DNA from 2 places in the Streptomyces agglomeratus genome. Region 1 is predicted to be linked to the other one. Evidence: riboswitches for the same ligand, from Rfam matches in the RefSeq annotation. Region 1 holds a riboswitch; the other holds the start of a gene.
What was found. A riboswitch is a leader RNA that binds a small molecule or an ion and turns the genes downstream of it on or off. The one in region 1 is predicted to bind cobalamin.
Positions count from the first base shown of each region.

Region 1 (6,908 bases):
CTGCTGGCGCACCCGGTGCGCGACCAGCAGCAGGTCGCCCGAGTCGATACGGACCGCGCCCAGGTCCGTCCCGGCCACCTCGACGGCGGTACGGACGGCCTCGGCGACGTCGTACGTGTCGACCAGCAGCGTCGTACCGCTGCCGAGCGAGGCGACCTGCGCCTGGAAGGCGTCGCGCTCGCTGTCGTGCAGCAGGGTGAAGGCGTGCGCGCTGGTGCCGACGGTGGGGATGCCGTAGCGGAAGCCGGCCGCGAGGTCCGAGGTGGAGGTGAATCCGCCGACGTACGCCGCGCGGGACGAGGCGACGGCGGACAGCTCGTGCGTACGGCGGGCGCCCATCTCGATCAGCGGCCGGCCGCCCGCGGCGGCGGCCATCCGGGAGGCGGCGGCCGCGATGGCCGAGTCGTGGTTGAGGATCGAGAGGATCACGGTCTCCAGGAGCACGCACTCGGCGAAGCTGCCCTCGACGCGAAGGATCGGCGAGCCCGGGAAGTAGACCTCGCCCTCCGGGTAGCCCCACACGTCGCCCGTGAAGCGGTACGAGGCGAGCCACTCCAGCGTCGGCTCGTCGACGATCGCGTGCTCCCGCAGGAAGCCGAGCACGCCGGCGTCGAACCGGAAGTTCTCCACGGCGTCCATGACCCGCCCGGTGCCCGCCACCACGCCGTACCGGCGCCCCTCGGGCAGCCTGCGGGTGAAGACCTCGAAGACGGAACGCCGGTCGGCGGTACCGGCCCGGAGGGCGGCCTGGAGCATCGTGAACTCGTACTGGTCGGTGAAGAGCGCTGTCGACGGCACATCCACCGGCAGCCCAAGGTCCGCAGTGTTCATGGCAAAGATGCTACCCCCAATCTCGTCAGAGTGACGATTTCTACGTGGCCGTTTGTGCGAGGGTCCCTCCCGGGTGGCACCATGGGACAAGTGAGTACGGCTCCCGCAGAGATCGAACGCCCGGAATCGGCCGAGGAAACCTCCGCCGTCCCCGAACCCGACGTCCCCTGGGTGACGCTGGTCCACAACGACCCCGTCAATCTCATGAGCTATGTCGCGTATGTCTTCCAGACGTACTTCGGCTACTCCAAGGACAAGGCGCACAAGCTGATGCTGGACGTTCACCACAAGGGCCGCGCGGTCGTCTCCAGCGGCAGCCGCGAGGAGATGGAGCGCGACGTGCAGGCGATGCACGGCTACGGACTCTGGGCGACCCTCACGCAGGACCGCGGCTGATGGCCGGGCTCTTCGAGCAGATCCCCGGCGGCGGCGTGGCCGTCGCGCTCGACGAGGTCGAGATCTCGATCCTGCGCAGCCTGGCCGTACAACTGCTCGAACTGGTCGGACCCGGCGACCAGCCGGCGGCGGGCGAGGACCCGCTGGCCGCGCTGTTCGCGCAGGGCCCCAGCGAGGCGCCGTCCGACCCCGCGCTCGCCCGGCTCTTCCCCGACGCGTACGGCGATCCGCAGGCCGATCCCGACGACGCGCACGAGCGCGAGGTGCGCGCCAACTCCGCCGAGTTCCGGCGCTTCACCGAGAACGACCTGCGCGAGCGCAAGCGGGAGGACGCCCTCGCGGTCGTCCGCAGCCTCGACACGCTGGCCACCGGGGGCGAGGGCGGCGCCGTACTCAAGCTCACGGACGACGAGTGCAAGCGCTGGCTCGGCACGCTCAACGATCTGCGGCTGACCATCGGGACGCGCCTGGAGGTCACCGACGAGGACGAGAACGGGGAGCTGTACCGGCTGCCGGACTCCGATCCGCGCAAGCCGATGGTGATGGCGTACCTGTGGCTCGGCGCGCTCCAGGAGAGCCTCGTCGAAACGCTCATGCCCTGAATATGCCCTGACCTGTCCTGACATATCACTCATGGCGTTCGCTCAACGGACACTCAAATCCGGATAACGATCGGATTAACGCCTGGGGTCCCTTTGGGGCTCCAGGCGTTACTTGTCCCATTTTTCCCGTGGTGTGCGCCACATTGGGCGCAGTGGATCACTGTTGCGGGCGTGATAAATCTTCACGACCGCCCGGGGACGCCACCCCTGTCCCCGGGGGCGCTGACGCCGGCTGACCCCGGCACGCAACTCCATTCCACATCCGGGGGCCGAGCCCCTCAAAGGATCGTCACAGTCGATCCGAGCCGTTCAAGGCCGGATCGGCATGGAGAAAGGCGCGACACACCATGACCTCAGTGCAGGTCGACAAGCAGCACGACGGCAGTGAGGCCGAAGGCGCGACATCCGGCGAGGGTTACCAGCGCGGACTCGGGGCCCGTCAGATCCAGATGATCGCGATCGGCGGCGCCATCGGCACCGGCCTCTTCCTCGGCGCGGGCAAGGGCATCTCCATCGCCGGCCCCAGCCTGATCCTGGCCTACGCCATGGCCGGCCTCGTCATCTTCTTCATCATGCGGGCGCTCGGTGAGCTCCTCATGTACCGCCCGGTCTCCGGCTCCTTCTCGGAGTACGCCCGCGAGTTCGTCGGCCCCTTCGCCGGCTTCGTGACCGGCTGGACGTACTGGCTCTTCTGGGTCGTCACCGGCATCACCGAGGTCACCGCGGCCTCCGAGTACATGCAGTACTGGACCAAGGGCACCGACGGCTGGACCGATCAGCCGCAGTGGGTCTTCGCCCTGATCTTCACGGTCCTCCTCTTCTGCGTGAACCTGATCTCCGTCAAGCTCTTCGGTGAGCTGGAGTTCTGGTTCTCGATGATCAAGGTCACCGCGATCGTCGGCATGATCCTCATCTGCGCCGGCATCCTCACCCTCGGCTTCTCCGACGCCGGCGACACCGCCTCGGTCACCATGCTCTGGGACCAGGGCGGCTTCTTCCCCAACGGCATCGGCCAGACGCTGATGACCCTCCAGCTGGTCATGTTCGCCTTCCTCGCCGTCGAGCTGGTCGGCGTCACGGCGGGCGAGGCCAAGGACCCGCAGACGGTCCTGCCCAAGGCCATCAACACCGTCCCGTGGCGCATCGCCGTCTTCTACGTCGGCGCGCTGATCATGATCCTGTCGGTCGTCCCGTGGACCCACTTCCAGCCGGGCGTCTCGCCGTTCGTGGCGGCCTTCGAGAAGATGGGCCTCGGCGTCGGCGCCGCCATCGTCAACTTCGTGGTCCTCACGGCCGCCCTGTCCTCCTGCAACTCGGGCATGTACTCCACCGGCCGCATGCTGCGCGACCTCGCGCTCAACGGCCAGGGCCCGAAGTTCTTCACCAAGCTGACCAAGAACGGCCTGCCCCTCGTGGGCACGTCCTTCTCCGCCGCCCTGATGCTGGTCGGCGTGTGGATCAACTACCAGTGGCCGGGCGAGGCGTTCAACTACGTCGTCTCCTTCGCGACCATCTCCGGCATGTGGGCCTGGATCATGATCCTGGTCAGCCAGATCCGCTACCGGGCCAAGTCCGACCGCGGTGAGCTGCCGAAGTCCTCCTTCCGGGCCCCGGGAGCGCCGTACACGAGCTGGTTCGCCCTGCTCTTCATCGGCATGGTCATCGTGATGATGGGCGTCGACAAGGACGCGCGCATCTCGCTGTACTGCGCGCCGCTGTGGGCGCTGCTGCTGGGCGTGTCCTGGCTGGTGCTGAAGAAGCGCAACAGCGGGCAGGCTGCCGCCGAGCAGAGCTGATCCCAGCATGTGGTCCCGTCCGTACCATCCCTCGGTACGGGCGGGGCCCTTTGCTTATCCTGGGGCCCATGCTGACCCTTTCCCAGGCCCTGTACGACCAGATCGTCGCGCACGCCCGCGCCGACCACCCCGACGAGGCGTGCGGCGTGGTCGCGGGACCGGCCGGGTCCGGGCGCCCCGAGCGCTTCATCCCGATGCTGAACGCCGCCCGCTCGCCCACGTTCTACGAGTTCGACTCCTCGGACCTGTTCAAGCTCTACCGCGAGATGGACGACCGGGACGAAGAGCCCGTGATCATCTACCACTCGCACACGGCGACCGAGGCGTACCCGTCCCGCACGGACATCAGCTACGCGAACGAGCCCGGCGCGCACTACGTCCTGGTCTCCACCGCCGACACCGACGACGCGGGCCCCTTCCAGTTCCGCTCGTTCCGCATCGTGGACGGCGTGATCACGGAGGAAGAGGTCAAGGTCGAGGCGTAGCCCGGCCCCGCCACTGCGCCGTAAGGCTCCGGCCCGAATGATCTCCACACGGGACGCAGTGACAGACTGTGCACGACCCGGGCGGCAGGACCCAGGAAGCCGGTGCGAATCCGGCACGGTCCCGCCACTGTGACCAGTCATGACGACCGCCACGGCCATCGCCATGCCTGGAAGCCAGGAACTGACCTGCCGCCTTCCGCACCACCGACCAGGGGACGAGGAAATCCCCCGGAGGAGGCACCACCGTGTCCGGCCGTACCTGGCTTTCCCGCCGCGCGCTCCCCGCCGTCGCCGCAACCGCCGCCGCCCTGCTCCCCCTCACCGCCTGCACCACGGCGGACGACGCACCGGAGACCGCCGCGAAAGCGGCCCCCCGCTTCCCGTACACCGTCACCAACTGCGGCGTGAAGACGACCTACAAGGCACCGCCCACCCGCGTCGTCACCATGAACCAGCACGTCACCGAGGTCATGCTGGAGCTCGGCCTCGCCAAGTCCCTGGTCGGCACCGCCTACCTCGACGACAAGGTGCTCCCCAAGTACGAGAAGCAGTACGAGGCCACCCCCGTGCTCGCCAAGGAGTACCCCTCGTACGAGAAGCTCCTCGCCGCCAACCCCGACTTCGTGTACGGCGGTTACGCCTCCGCCTTCTCGCCCGGCGACGGCCGCAGCCGCGACACGCTGAAGAAGTCCGGCATCGACTCCCGCCTGAACACGGAGTACTGCGCCGACGGCAAGACCTCGATGGAAGCCCTCTACCAGGAGATCCGCGAGGTCGGCCGCACCTTCGGCGTCGCCGGCCGCGCCGAGCGCTGGATCGACGAGGCCAAGGCGGTGAACGCCGCCACCGAGAAGAAGCTCGCCGGCGTCGACCCGGTCTCCGTCTTCGTCTACGACGGCGGCGACAAGACCGCCTCCACCGTCGGCGGAGCGGGCATCGGCCACGAGATGGTCGGACGCGCGGGCGGCGAGAACGTCTTCGCCGACCTCCCCAAGCCCTTCGCCGACGCCTCCTGGGAGACCGTCGTCGACCGCCGGCCCGAGGCCATCGTCATCCTCGACTACGGCAGCACCACCGTCGCCCAGAAGAAACAGCGCCTCCTCGACGACCCGGCCCTCGCCGACGTCCCCGCCGTCAAGAACAAGCGCTTCGCCGTCCTGCCCCTGTCCGACATGGTCCTCGGCGTACGTGCCCCGGCCGCCGTCGACAAGCTCGCCCGCCAACTCCACCCCGAGCTGAAGAAGTAGCGGGCACGGACGTGAGCTGCGAGACCCCCGCCGCCCGCGGGCGGCTGCGCTACACCCTCCTCGTCGCCGCGCTCGCCGCCCTCCTCGCGGCAGCGGCGGTCGCGGGACTCGCCCTCGGCTCGGTACGCATCCCCGCCCCGCAGGTCCTGGAGATCGTCACCGGCGCCGCCGACGCGGGCCCGTACCGCACGATCGTCCTCGACGTACGGCTGCCCCGCGTCCTGCTCGGCGCCGTCGTCGGCGCCGGGCTCGCGGTCATCGGCACCGTCCTCCAGGCCCTCGTACGCAACCCGCTCGCCGACCCCTTCCTCCTCGGCGTCTCCTCCGGCGCCTCCGTCGGCGCGGTCGGCGTCATCGTCCTGGGGATCGGCGCCGGCCTCGCCACCACCGTCACCGTCCCGCTCGCCGGCTTCGCGGGCGCGCTCGCCTCGCTCGTCCTCGTCCACGCGCTCGCGCGCGGCGGCGGCGCCATGACCACCGGACGCCTCCTCCTCGCCGGAGTGGCCGTCTCCTACATCCTGTCCGCCCTGACCAGCCTGCTGATGGTCACCTCCGCGCGCGCCGACCACCTCAAGGAAATCCTCTACTGGACCCTCGGCGGCCTCGGCAGCGCCCGCTGGGACATGCTCGCGCTCCCCACGACCGTCCTCGCGCTCGGCACAGCCCTCCTCGTCACCCTCGCCCGGCCGCTCGACCTGCTCCTGGCCGGCGAGGAGGGCGCCACCGTCCTCGGCCTCGACACCGGCCGCTTCCGCGCCGCCGTGTTCGTCCTGGCCTCGCTCCTCACCGGCGTACTCGTCGCCTTCAGCGGCGCGATCGGCTTCGTCGGCCTGATGGTCCCGCACGCCGCCCGCATGGCCGTCGGCGCCGGACACCGCCGGCTGCTGCCCGTCGCCGCGCTCGGCGGCGCGGCCTTCCTCGTCCTGGCCGACCTGGCCGCCCGTACGGTCGCCGCACCCCAGGACATCCCCGTCGGCGTACTCACCGCGCTCACCGGCGGCCCCTTCTTCCTGTGGCTGCTGCGCCGCCGGGCGTACGGCACGACCGAAGGAGCCCCCGCATGACGACCCTCACCGCCGAAGGGCTCTCGTACGGCATCGGGGGCCGCCACCTCGTCGACGACGTCACCCTGACCGCCGCCGACGGCGAGACCGTCGGGCTCGTCGGCCCCAACGGCAGCGGCAAGACGACCCTCCTGCGCTGCGTGTACGGAACCCTGCGCCCCACCCACGGCCGCGTCCTCCTCGACGGCGACGACCTGCACGCCATGAGCCCCAAGACCCGCGCCCGGCGCATCGCGACCGTCCCCCAGGACGGCGGACAGGGCGGCTTCGAACTGACCGTCCGGGAGGTCGTCGCCATGGGCCGCTCCCCGCACAAGCGCTTCTGGGAACAGGACACGGCCGCCGACGACACCCTCGTACGGGACGCCCTCGCCCGCGTCGGCATCGCGGACCTCGCGGCGCGCGCCTTCCCGTCCCTGTCCGGCGGCGAACGCCAGCGGGCACTGACGGCGCGCGCCCTCGTCCAGCAGCCGTCCCTCGTCGTACT
Region 1 is NZ_MEHJ01000001.1:4,950,477-4,957,384, forward strand. It holds gene AS594_RS21535 (nicotinate phosphoribosyltransferase) at 1-831, opposite strand, end outside; gene clpS (ATP-dependent Clp protease adapter ClpS) at 913-1,227, shown strand; gene AS594_RS21545 (DUF2017 domain-containing protein) at 1,227-1,829, shown strand; gene AS594_RS21550 (amino acid permease) at 2,177-3,625, shown strand; gene AS594_RS21555 (M67 family metallopeptidase) at 3,694-4,110, shown strand; cobalamin riboswitch at 4,180-4,314, shown strand; gene AS594_RS21560 (ABC transporter substrate-binding protein) at 4,419-5,357, shown strand; gene AS594_RS21565 (FecCD family ABC transporter permease) at 5,369-6,421, shown strand; gene AS594_RS21570 (ABC transporter ATP-binding protein) at 6,418-6,908, shown strand, end outside.

Region 2 (6,908 bases), 2.1 Mb from region 1:
GGCGCCATCGCCTGGGCCGTACTCGCCCTCTCGCGCGGTGAAGAGGTCTCCGCCGCCTGGATGCTGGCGGCGGCCCTCGGCTCGTACGCCATCGCGTACCGCTTCTACTCGCGCTTCATCGCCCACCGCGTCCTGAAGGTCGACAAGAACCGGGCCACACCCGCCGAGCGGCTCGACAACGGTGTCGACTTCCACCCCACCGACCGCCGCGTCCTGTTCGGCCACCACTTCGCCGCCATCGCGGGCGCGGGTCCGCTGGTCGGTCCCGTACTGGCCGCGCAGATGGGCTACCTGCCCGGCACGATCTGGATCATCGTCGGCGTCATCCTCGCCGGCGCCGTCCAGGACATGGTGACGCTCTTCTTCTCCACCCGGCGCGACGGCCGCTCGCTCGGCCAGATGGCGCGGGACGAGATAGGACCGTTCGGCGGCGCGGCCGCCCTGGTCGCCGTCTTCGCCATCATGATCATCCTGCTGGCGGTGCTCGCCCTGGTGATCGTGAACGCGCTCGCGCACTCGCCGTGGGGCGTCTTCTCCATCGGCATGACCATCCCGATCGCCCTGTTCATGGGCGTCTACCTGCGCGTCCTGCGTCCCGGCCGGGTCAGCGAGGTCTCCGTCATCGGCGTCGCGCTGCTGCTGCTCGCGATCGTCTCGGGCGGCTGGGTCGCGGAGTCCTCGTGGGCGGACACCTTCACGCTGGAGCCGGGCACGCTCGTCATCTGGATGATCGTGTACGGCTTCCTCGCCTCGGTCCTCCCGGTGTGGCTGCTGCTGGCGCCGCGCGACTACCTCTCCACCTTCATGAAGGTCGGCACGATCGGGCTGCTCGCCCTCGGCGTCTTCATAGCGCTGCCGACGATGAAGATGCCCGCCGTCACCGACTTCGCGACCAGCGGCACCGGGCCGGTCTTCGCCGGCTCGATGTTCCCGTTCGTCTTCATCACCATCGCCTGCGGCGCGCTCTCCGGCTTCCACTCCCTGGTCTCCTCCGGCACCACGCCGAAGATGGTCCAGAAGGAGACACAGATCCGGATGATCGGCTACGGCGCGATGCTGACCGAGTCGTTCGTCGCGGTGATGGCCATGATCACGGCCTGCATCATCGATCCCGGCCTGTACTTCGCCATCAACTCCCCCGTCGGCGTCGTCGGGGACAGCGTCCAGGCGGCGTCCGAGGCGGTGACGAACCTCGGCTTCTCCATCTCGCCCGAGGCGCTGGCCCAGGCCGCGAAGGACGTCGAGGAGCAGAGCCTGCTCTCGCGCACGGGTGGCGCGCCGACCTTCGCGCTCGGCATGTCGGAGATCTTCTCGGCCGTCGTCGGCGGTACCGCGATGAAGGCTTTCTGGTACCACTTCGCAATCATGTTCGAGGCGCTGTTCATCCTCACCACGGTGGACGCGGGCACGCGCGTCGGACGCTTCATGCTCCAGGACATGCTGGGCAACGTCTACAAGCCGTTCCGCCAGGTCAGCTGGAAGCCCGGTGTCTGGTTCGCCAGCGCGGTCGTCGTCGGCGGCTGGGGCTACTTCCTGTGGGTCGGCGTGCACGACCCGCTGGGCGGCATCAACCAGCTCTTCCCGCTGTTCGGCATCGCGAACCAGCTGCTGGCCGCCGTCGCCCTCGCCGTCTGCACCACGCTGCTCGTGAAGTCCGGCCGCCTGAAGTGGGCGTGGGTCACCGCGGTGCCGCTCGCCTGGGACGTGGCGGTCACGCTCACCGCGAGCTGGCAGAAGATCTTCTCGGACGACGTGAAGGTCGGCTTCTTCGCCCAGCGCGACAAGTACCAGGCCGGCATCGACGCGGGCCAGGTGCTGCCGCCCGCCAAGAACATGGACCAGATGCACACCGTCGTCACCAACTCGACCGTCGACGGCGTGCTGTGCGCGCTCTTCGCGGTCCTCATCGTGGTGGTGCTCGCGGACGCCGGCCGGGTCTGCCTCAAGGCGATCCGCGACCCCGAGAGCGTCAAGCTCCACGAGGCGCCGTACGTCGAGTCCAAGCTGGTCGCCCCCGCCTCGATCATCGCCACCAAGGAGGAGAAGGCCGAACTGGTCGCCGCCGGCGTCGGCCCGGAGGGCGGCAACCGCAAGGAGACGGCGGCCGCCGGGACGGGGACGCCGGAATGACGCTGACGGACGTTCGGCGGGCGGCGGGCCGGATCCGCTGGTACGTCCGCGAGCTGACCGGCGAGTCGGCGTACGACCGGTACGTCGCCCACGCGCGCTCCTGCGACCCCGGGGCGCCGGTGATGACCCGCCGCCAGTTCGAGCGCAGCCGCACGGACGCCCGCGAGGCGGACCCCCGCGAGGGCTTCCGCTGCTGCTGAACGGTCGCCCACGGGCCGCCGCGCCCCATTCGGGGGTACGGCGGCCCGTCGGCGTCAGCGCACCCACTCCTTCAGGGCTTGGGTCTCCAGGGTGAGTTCGACCGGGCCGGGCAGCGCCACCGGCTTGCCGAACGGGACGGTGTGCGCGTTCTCGTACGAAGGCATCACTGGGCGCGAGTGAGCCGTCGGGGCGCGCGGCCCTTGCGGTACGCCTGCACCTTCAGCCCTTGGTCCGGATGGAGCCACAGCTCGGGACGAGACTGCAAGCAGATGCGCGTCAGCCACTGAATGATTCACCCGTGGTCCCCGTCCGGAACAACCCTGCTCCTCAGCCGCCCGTCGATGAGCTCCAGACGCACGCCCTCGGTCGTGCGGGCGAGTATGCGCGTGGCCTCGTCGAACTCTTCGGGGAGCAGGTGGGGCCGGCCGGCGACAGCTGTCATGGGGCGTACCTCCTTGTGCTCACGACGATAGCGGCGCCCTGTGACAACTGCGGTCCCCTTCCCGCGTGACACAACATGTGGGGGGTGCATCATCCAACCGCCCCCACATGTATGCTCATGCTCGCTGTCGCCGCAGGGGAATCCGGTGTGAATCCGGAACTGTCCCGCAACGGTGTGATCGGTGTGCTTTTGTGCACCCGGGAGTCCGAAGACCTGCCGACGGTGTATCCGGCTCGACCGAACCGGATACCGACACGTCCGGGCCTCGCGGTTGGGCCGGTGGACGCTACGCGGTGTGCCGCCCTCGACGGGTGACGTGTGCCCGTACGCCCCCGCTCCCCCGCCGGCCCCGCGCCGAGCGAGGGAGAGCACCCCTGTGACCATCGCGTCAGCCGATCCGGCCACTGCCACGGAATCGACGGAGCCGTCCGACGGGCCCGGAGCCGGGACCGCACTGCTGCGGACCCTCACCGACCTGACCGCCGACCTCCCCGACACCGACCCGGGCAGAGTCGCCGCGGCCGCCCTGCGCGGCCGCAACGCGGCGTCCGACGCGGCAGAGCTGCGGGGCCTCGCCACCGACGCCGCCGCCGGGCTGATCTCCGAGGACCCGGCGTACTCCCGCCTCGCGGCCCGCCTGCTGACCCGTACGATCCGGGACGAGGCGGCGACGCAGGGCGTCCGTACGTTCTCCGAGTCGGTGTCCGTCGGCCACCGCGAGGGCCTGATCGCCGACCGCACGGCCGACTTCGTGAACGCCCACGCGGCCCGCCTCGACGCGCTGGTCGACCAGGACGCCGACGACCGCTTCGGCTACTTCGGACTGCGCACGGTCTACAGCCGCTACCTCCTGCGCCACCCCATCACCCGTCAGGTCATCGAGACCCCGCAGCACTTCATGCTGCGCGTGGCGTCCGGCCTCGCCAAGGACGACTCCCCCCCGGCCGCCGACGAGGTCGCCGCGCTGTACCGCCTGATGAGCCGCCTGGACTACCTGCCGTCGTCGCCGACGCTGTTCAACTCCGGTACGCGCCACCCGCAGATGTCGTCCTGCTACCTGCTGGACTCGCCGCTCGACGAGCTCGACTCGATCTACGGCCGCTACCACGAGGTCGCGCGCCTCTCCAAGCACGCCGGCGGCATCGGCCTCTCGTACTCCCGCATCCGCGCCCGCGGCTCCCTGATCCGCGGCACCAACGGTCACTCGAACGGCATCGTCCCCTTCCTGCGCACCCTCGACTCGTCCGTCGCCGCCGTGAACCAGGGCGGCCGGCGCAAGGGCGCGGCCTGCGTCTACCTGGAGACGTGGCACGCGGACATCGAGGAGTTCCTGGAACTGCGCGACAACACGGGTGAGGAGGCGCGGCGTACGCACAACCTGAACCTCGCGCACTGGATCCCCGACGAGTTCATGCGCCGCGTCGACGCGGACGCCGACTGGTCGCTGTTCTCGCCCTCCGACGTTCCCGAGCTCGTCGACCTGTGGGGCGACGCGTTCGACCAGGCGTACCGCAAGGCGGAGGCCGACGGCCTGGCCCGTACGACCATTCCCGCGCGCCAGCTGTACGGCCGGATGATGCGCACCCTGGCGCAGACCGGGAACGGCTGGATGACGTTCAAGGACGCGTCGAACCGTACGGCGAACCAGACCGCCGAGCCCGGCTCCGTCGTCCACTCCTCGAACCTGTGCACCGAGATCCTGGAGGTCACTGACGACGGCGAGACGGCCGTCTGCAACCTCGGCTCCGTCAACCTCGGTTCGTTCGTTCTCGGGAACGGCGAGATCGACTGGGAGCGGCTGGACGAGACCGTCCGCACGGCCGTCACCTTCCTCGACCGCGTCGTCGACATCAACTTCTACCCGACCGAGCAGGCCGGCCGCTCCAACGCCAAGTGGCGTCCGGTGGGCCTGGGCGCGATGGGTCTCCAGGACGTCTTCTTCAAGCTGCGCCTGCCCTTCGACTCGGCCGAGGCCCGCGACCTGTCCACGCGGATCGCCGAGCGCATCATGCTCGCCGCGTACGAGGCGTCCTGCGACCTCGCCGAGGTCAGCGGCCCGCTCCCGGCCTGGGAGAAGACCCGCGCGGCGCGCGGCGTCCTGCACCCCGACCACTACGGCGTCGAGGTCACCTGGCCGGAGCGGTGGGACGCGCTGCGCGCCCGTATCGCGAAGACCGGCATGCGCAACTCCCTGCTCCTCGCGATCGCGCCGACCGCGACCATCGCGTCCATCGCGGGCGTGTACGAGTGCATCGAGCCGCAGGTCTCCAACCTCTTCAAGCGCGAGACGCTCAGCGGTGAGTTCCTCCAGGTCAACGCGTACCTGGTGGAGGACCTGAAGAAGCTCGGCGTCTGGGACGCCCAGTCCCGCGAGGCGCTGCGCGAGTCCAGCGGCTCGGTGCAGGGCTTCAGCTGGATCCCCGAGGAGGTACGGGCCCTGTACCGCACCGCGTGGGAGATCCCGCAGCGCGGTCTGATCGACATGGCGGCGGCCCGTACGCCGTACCTCGACCAGTCGCAGTCCCTGAACCTCTTCCTGGAGACGCCGACCATCGGGAAGCTCTCCTCGATGTACGCCTACGCGTGGAAGAAGGGGCTGAAGACGACGTACTACCTGCGCTCGCGCCCCGCGACCCGCATCGCCCGCGCGGCCGGCTCCGGCGCGGCTGCCGCGGCCCCCATCCCCGTACAGCAGGCCCCGCCGCCCCGACGCGGACGCGATCGCCTGCTCCCTTGAGAACCCCGAGTCCTGCGAGGCGTGCCAGTAATCATGAGCGAAAACGCTGCAATCTCTAAAAACCTTCTCGACCCGGGCTTCGAGCTGACGCTGCGTCCCATGCGCTACCCGGACTTCTACGAGCGCTACCGGGACGCGATCAAGAACACGTGGACGGTGGAGGAGGTCGACCTCCACTCGGACGTCACGGACCTCGCCAAGCTCTCGCCGGGCGAGCAGCACATGATCGGCCGGCTGGTCGCGTTCTTCGCGACGGGCGACTCGATCGTCTCCAACAACCTCGTGCTGACGCTCTACAAGCACATCAACTCCCCCGAAGCGCGCCTCTACCTCTCGCGCCAGCTCTTCGAGGAGGCCGTGCACGTCCAGTTCTACTTGACGCTGCTCGACACCTACCTGCCCGACCCGGACGACCGCGCGGCGGCGTTCGACGCGGTGGAGGAGATCCCCTCGATCCGCGAGAAGGCGCAGTTCTGCTTCAAGTGGATGGACTCGGTCGAGAAGATCGACCGCCTGGAGACGCAGGCCGACCGCCGCCGCTTCCTGCTGAACCTGATCTGTTTCGCGGCGTGCATCGAGGGCCTGTTCTTCTACGGCGCGTTCGCGTACGTGTACTGGTTCCGTTCGCGGGGCCTGCTGCACGGCCTGGCGACGGGTACGAACTGGGTGTTCCGCGACGAGACCATGCACATGAACTTCGCGTTCGAGGTCGTGGACACCGTCCGCAAGGAGGAGCCGGAGCTCTTCGACGACGCTCTCCAGCAGCAGGTCACGGACATGCTGAAGGAGGCCGTCGAGGCGGAGCTCCAGTTCGGCCGCGACCTGTGCGGTGAGGGCCTGCCCGGCATGAACACCGAGTCGATGCGCGAATACCTCCAGTGCGTCGCCGACCAGCGGCTGGAGCGCCTCGGCTTCCCGCCGGTGTACGGCTCGCAGAATCCGTTCTCCTTCATGGAGCTCCAGGGCGTGCAGGAGCTGACGAACTTCTTCGAGCGCCGCCCGTCGGCGTACCAGGTCGCGGTAGAGGGCTCGGTCGCCTTCGACGACGACTTCTAGACCGCCGTCGGACCGCGAGCGGGCGGTCGCGCCTGGCGTCGTGAAGGACCGTGCCCCACCAGCCGGTGGGGCACGACCTTCGCGGCGCCGTTCGGCTTCTCGGGGGTCTTCGGGCCGCCGTCGGGGCACCGCTCGCAGAGGGTTCACCTGCCGGCCGGTGACAGCACGTCCGCCGCGACGGACCGCCTCACCGGCCGCCGTCCCGGGGCGCTGCGGATGGTCTCGGACCGACGCGGGCGGGGGTTCTCGGCCTGCCTGAGCTGCCGGTCGATCCGGCGTTCCCTGGCGTGGCCGATGAAGGACGGGAGGGTGACGAGAGTGAAGACGACGAGGACCGCGAGG
Region 2 is NZ_MEHJ01000001.1:2,852,971-2,859,878, forward strand. It holds gene AS594_RS11960 (carbon starvation CstA family protein) at 1-2,130, shown strand, start outside; gene AS594_RS11965 (YbdD/YjiX family protein) at 2,127-2,330, shown strand; gene AS594_RS47560 (hypothetical protein) at 2,624-2,773, opposite strand; cobalamin riboswitch at 2,885-3,008, shown strand; partial or broken gene AS594_RS11975 (ribonucleoside-diphosphate reductase subunit alpha) at 3,150-5,541, shown strand; gene AS594_RS11980 (ribonucleotide-diphosphate reductase subunit beta) at 5,544-6,566, shown strand; gene AS594_RS45390 (hypothetical protein) at 6,710-6,908, opposite strand, start outside.
Region 2: it holds a riboswitch for cobalamin, as region 1 does, so the genes downstream of both, AS594_RS11975 (ribonucleoside-diphosphate reductase subunit alpha) here and AS594_RS21560 (ABC transporter substrate-binding protein) in region 1, are expected to answer to the same signal.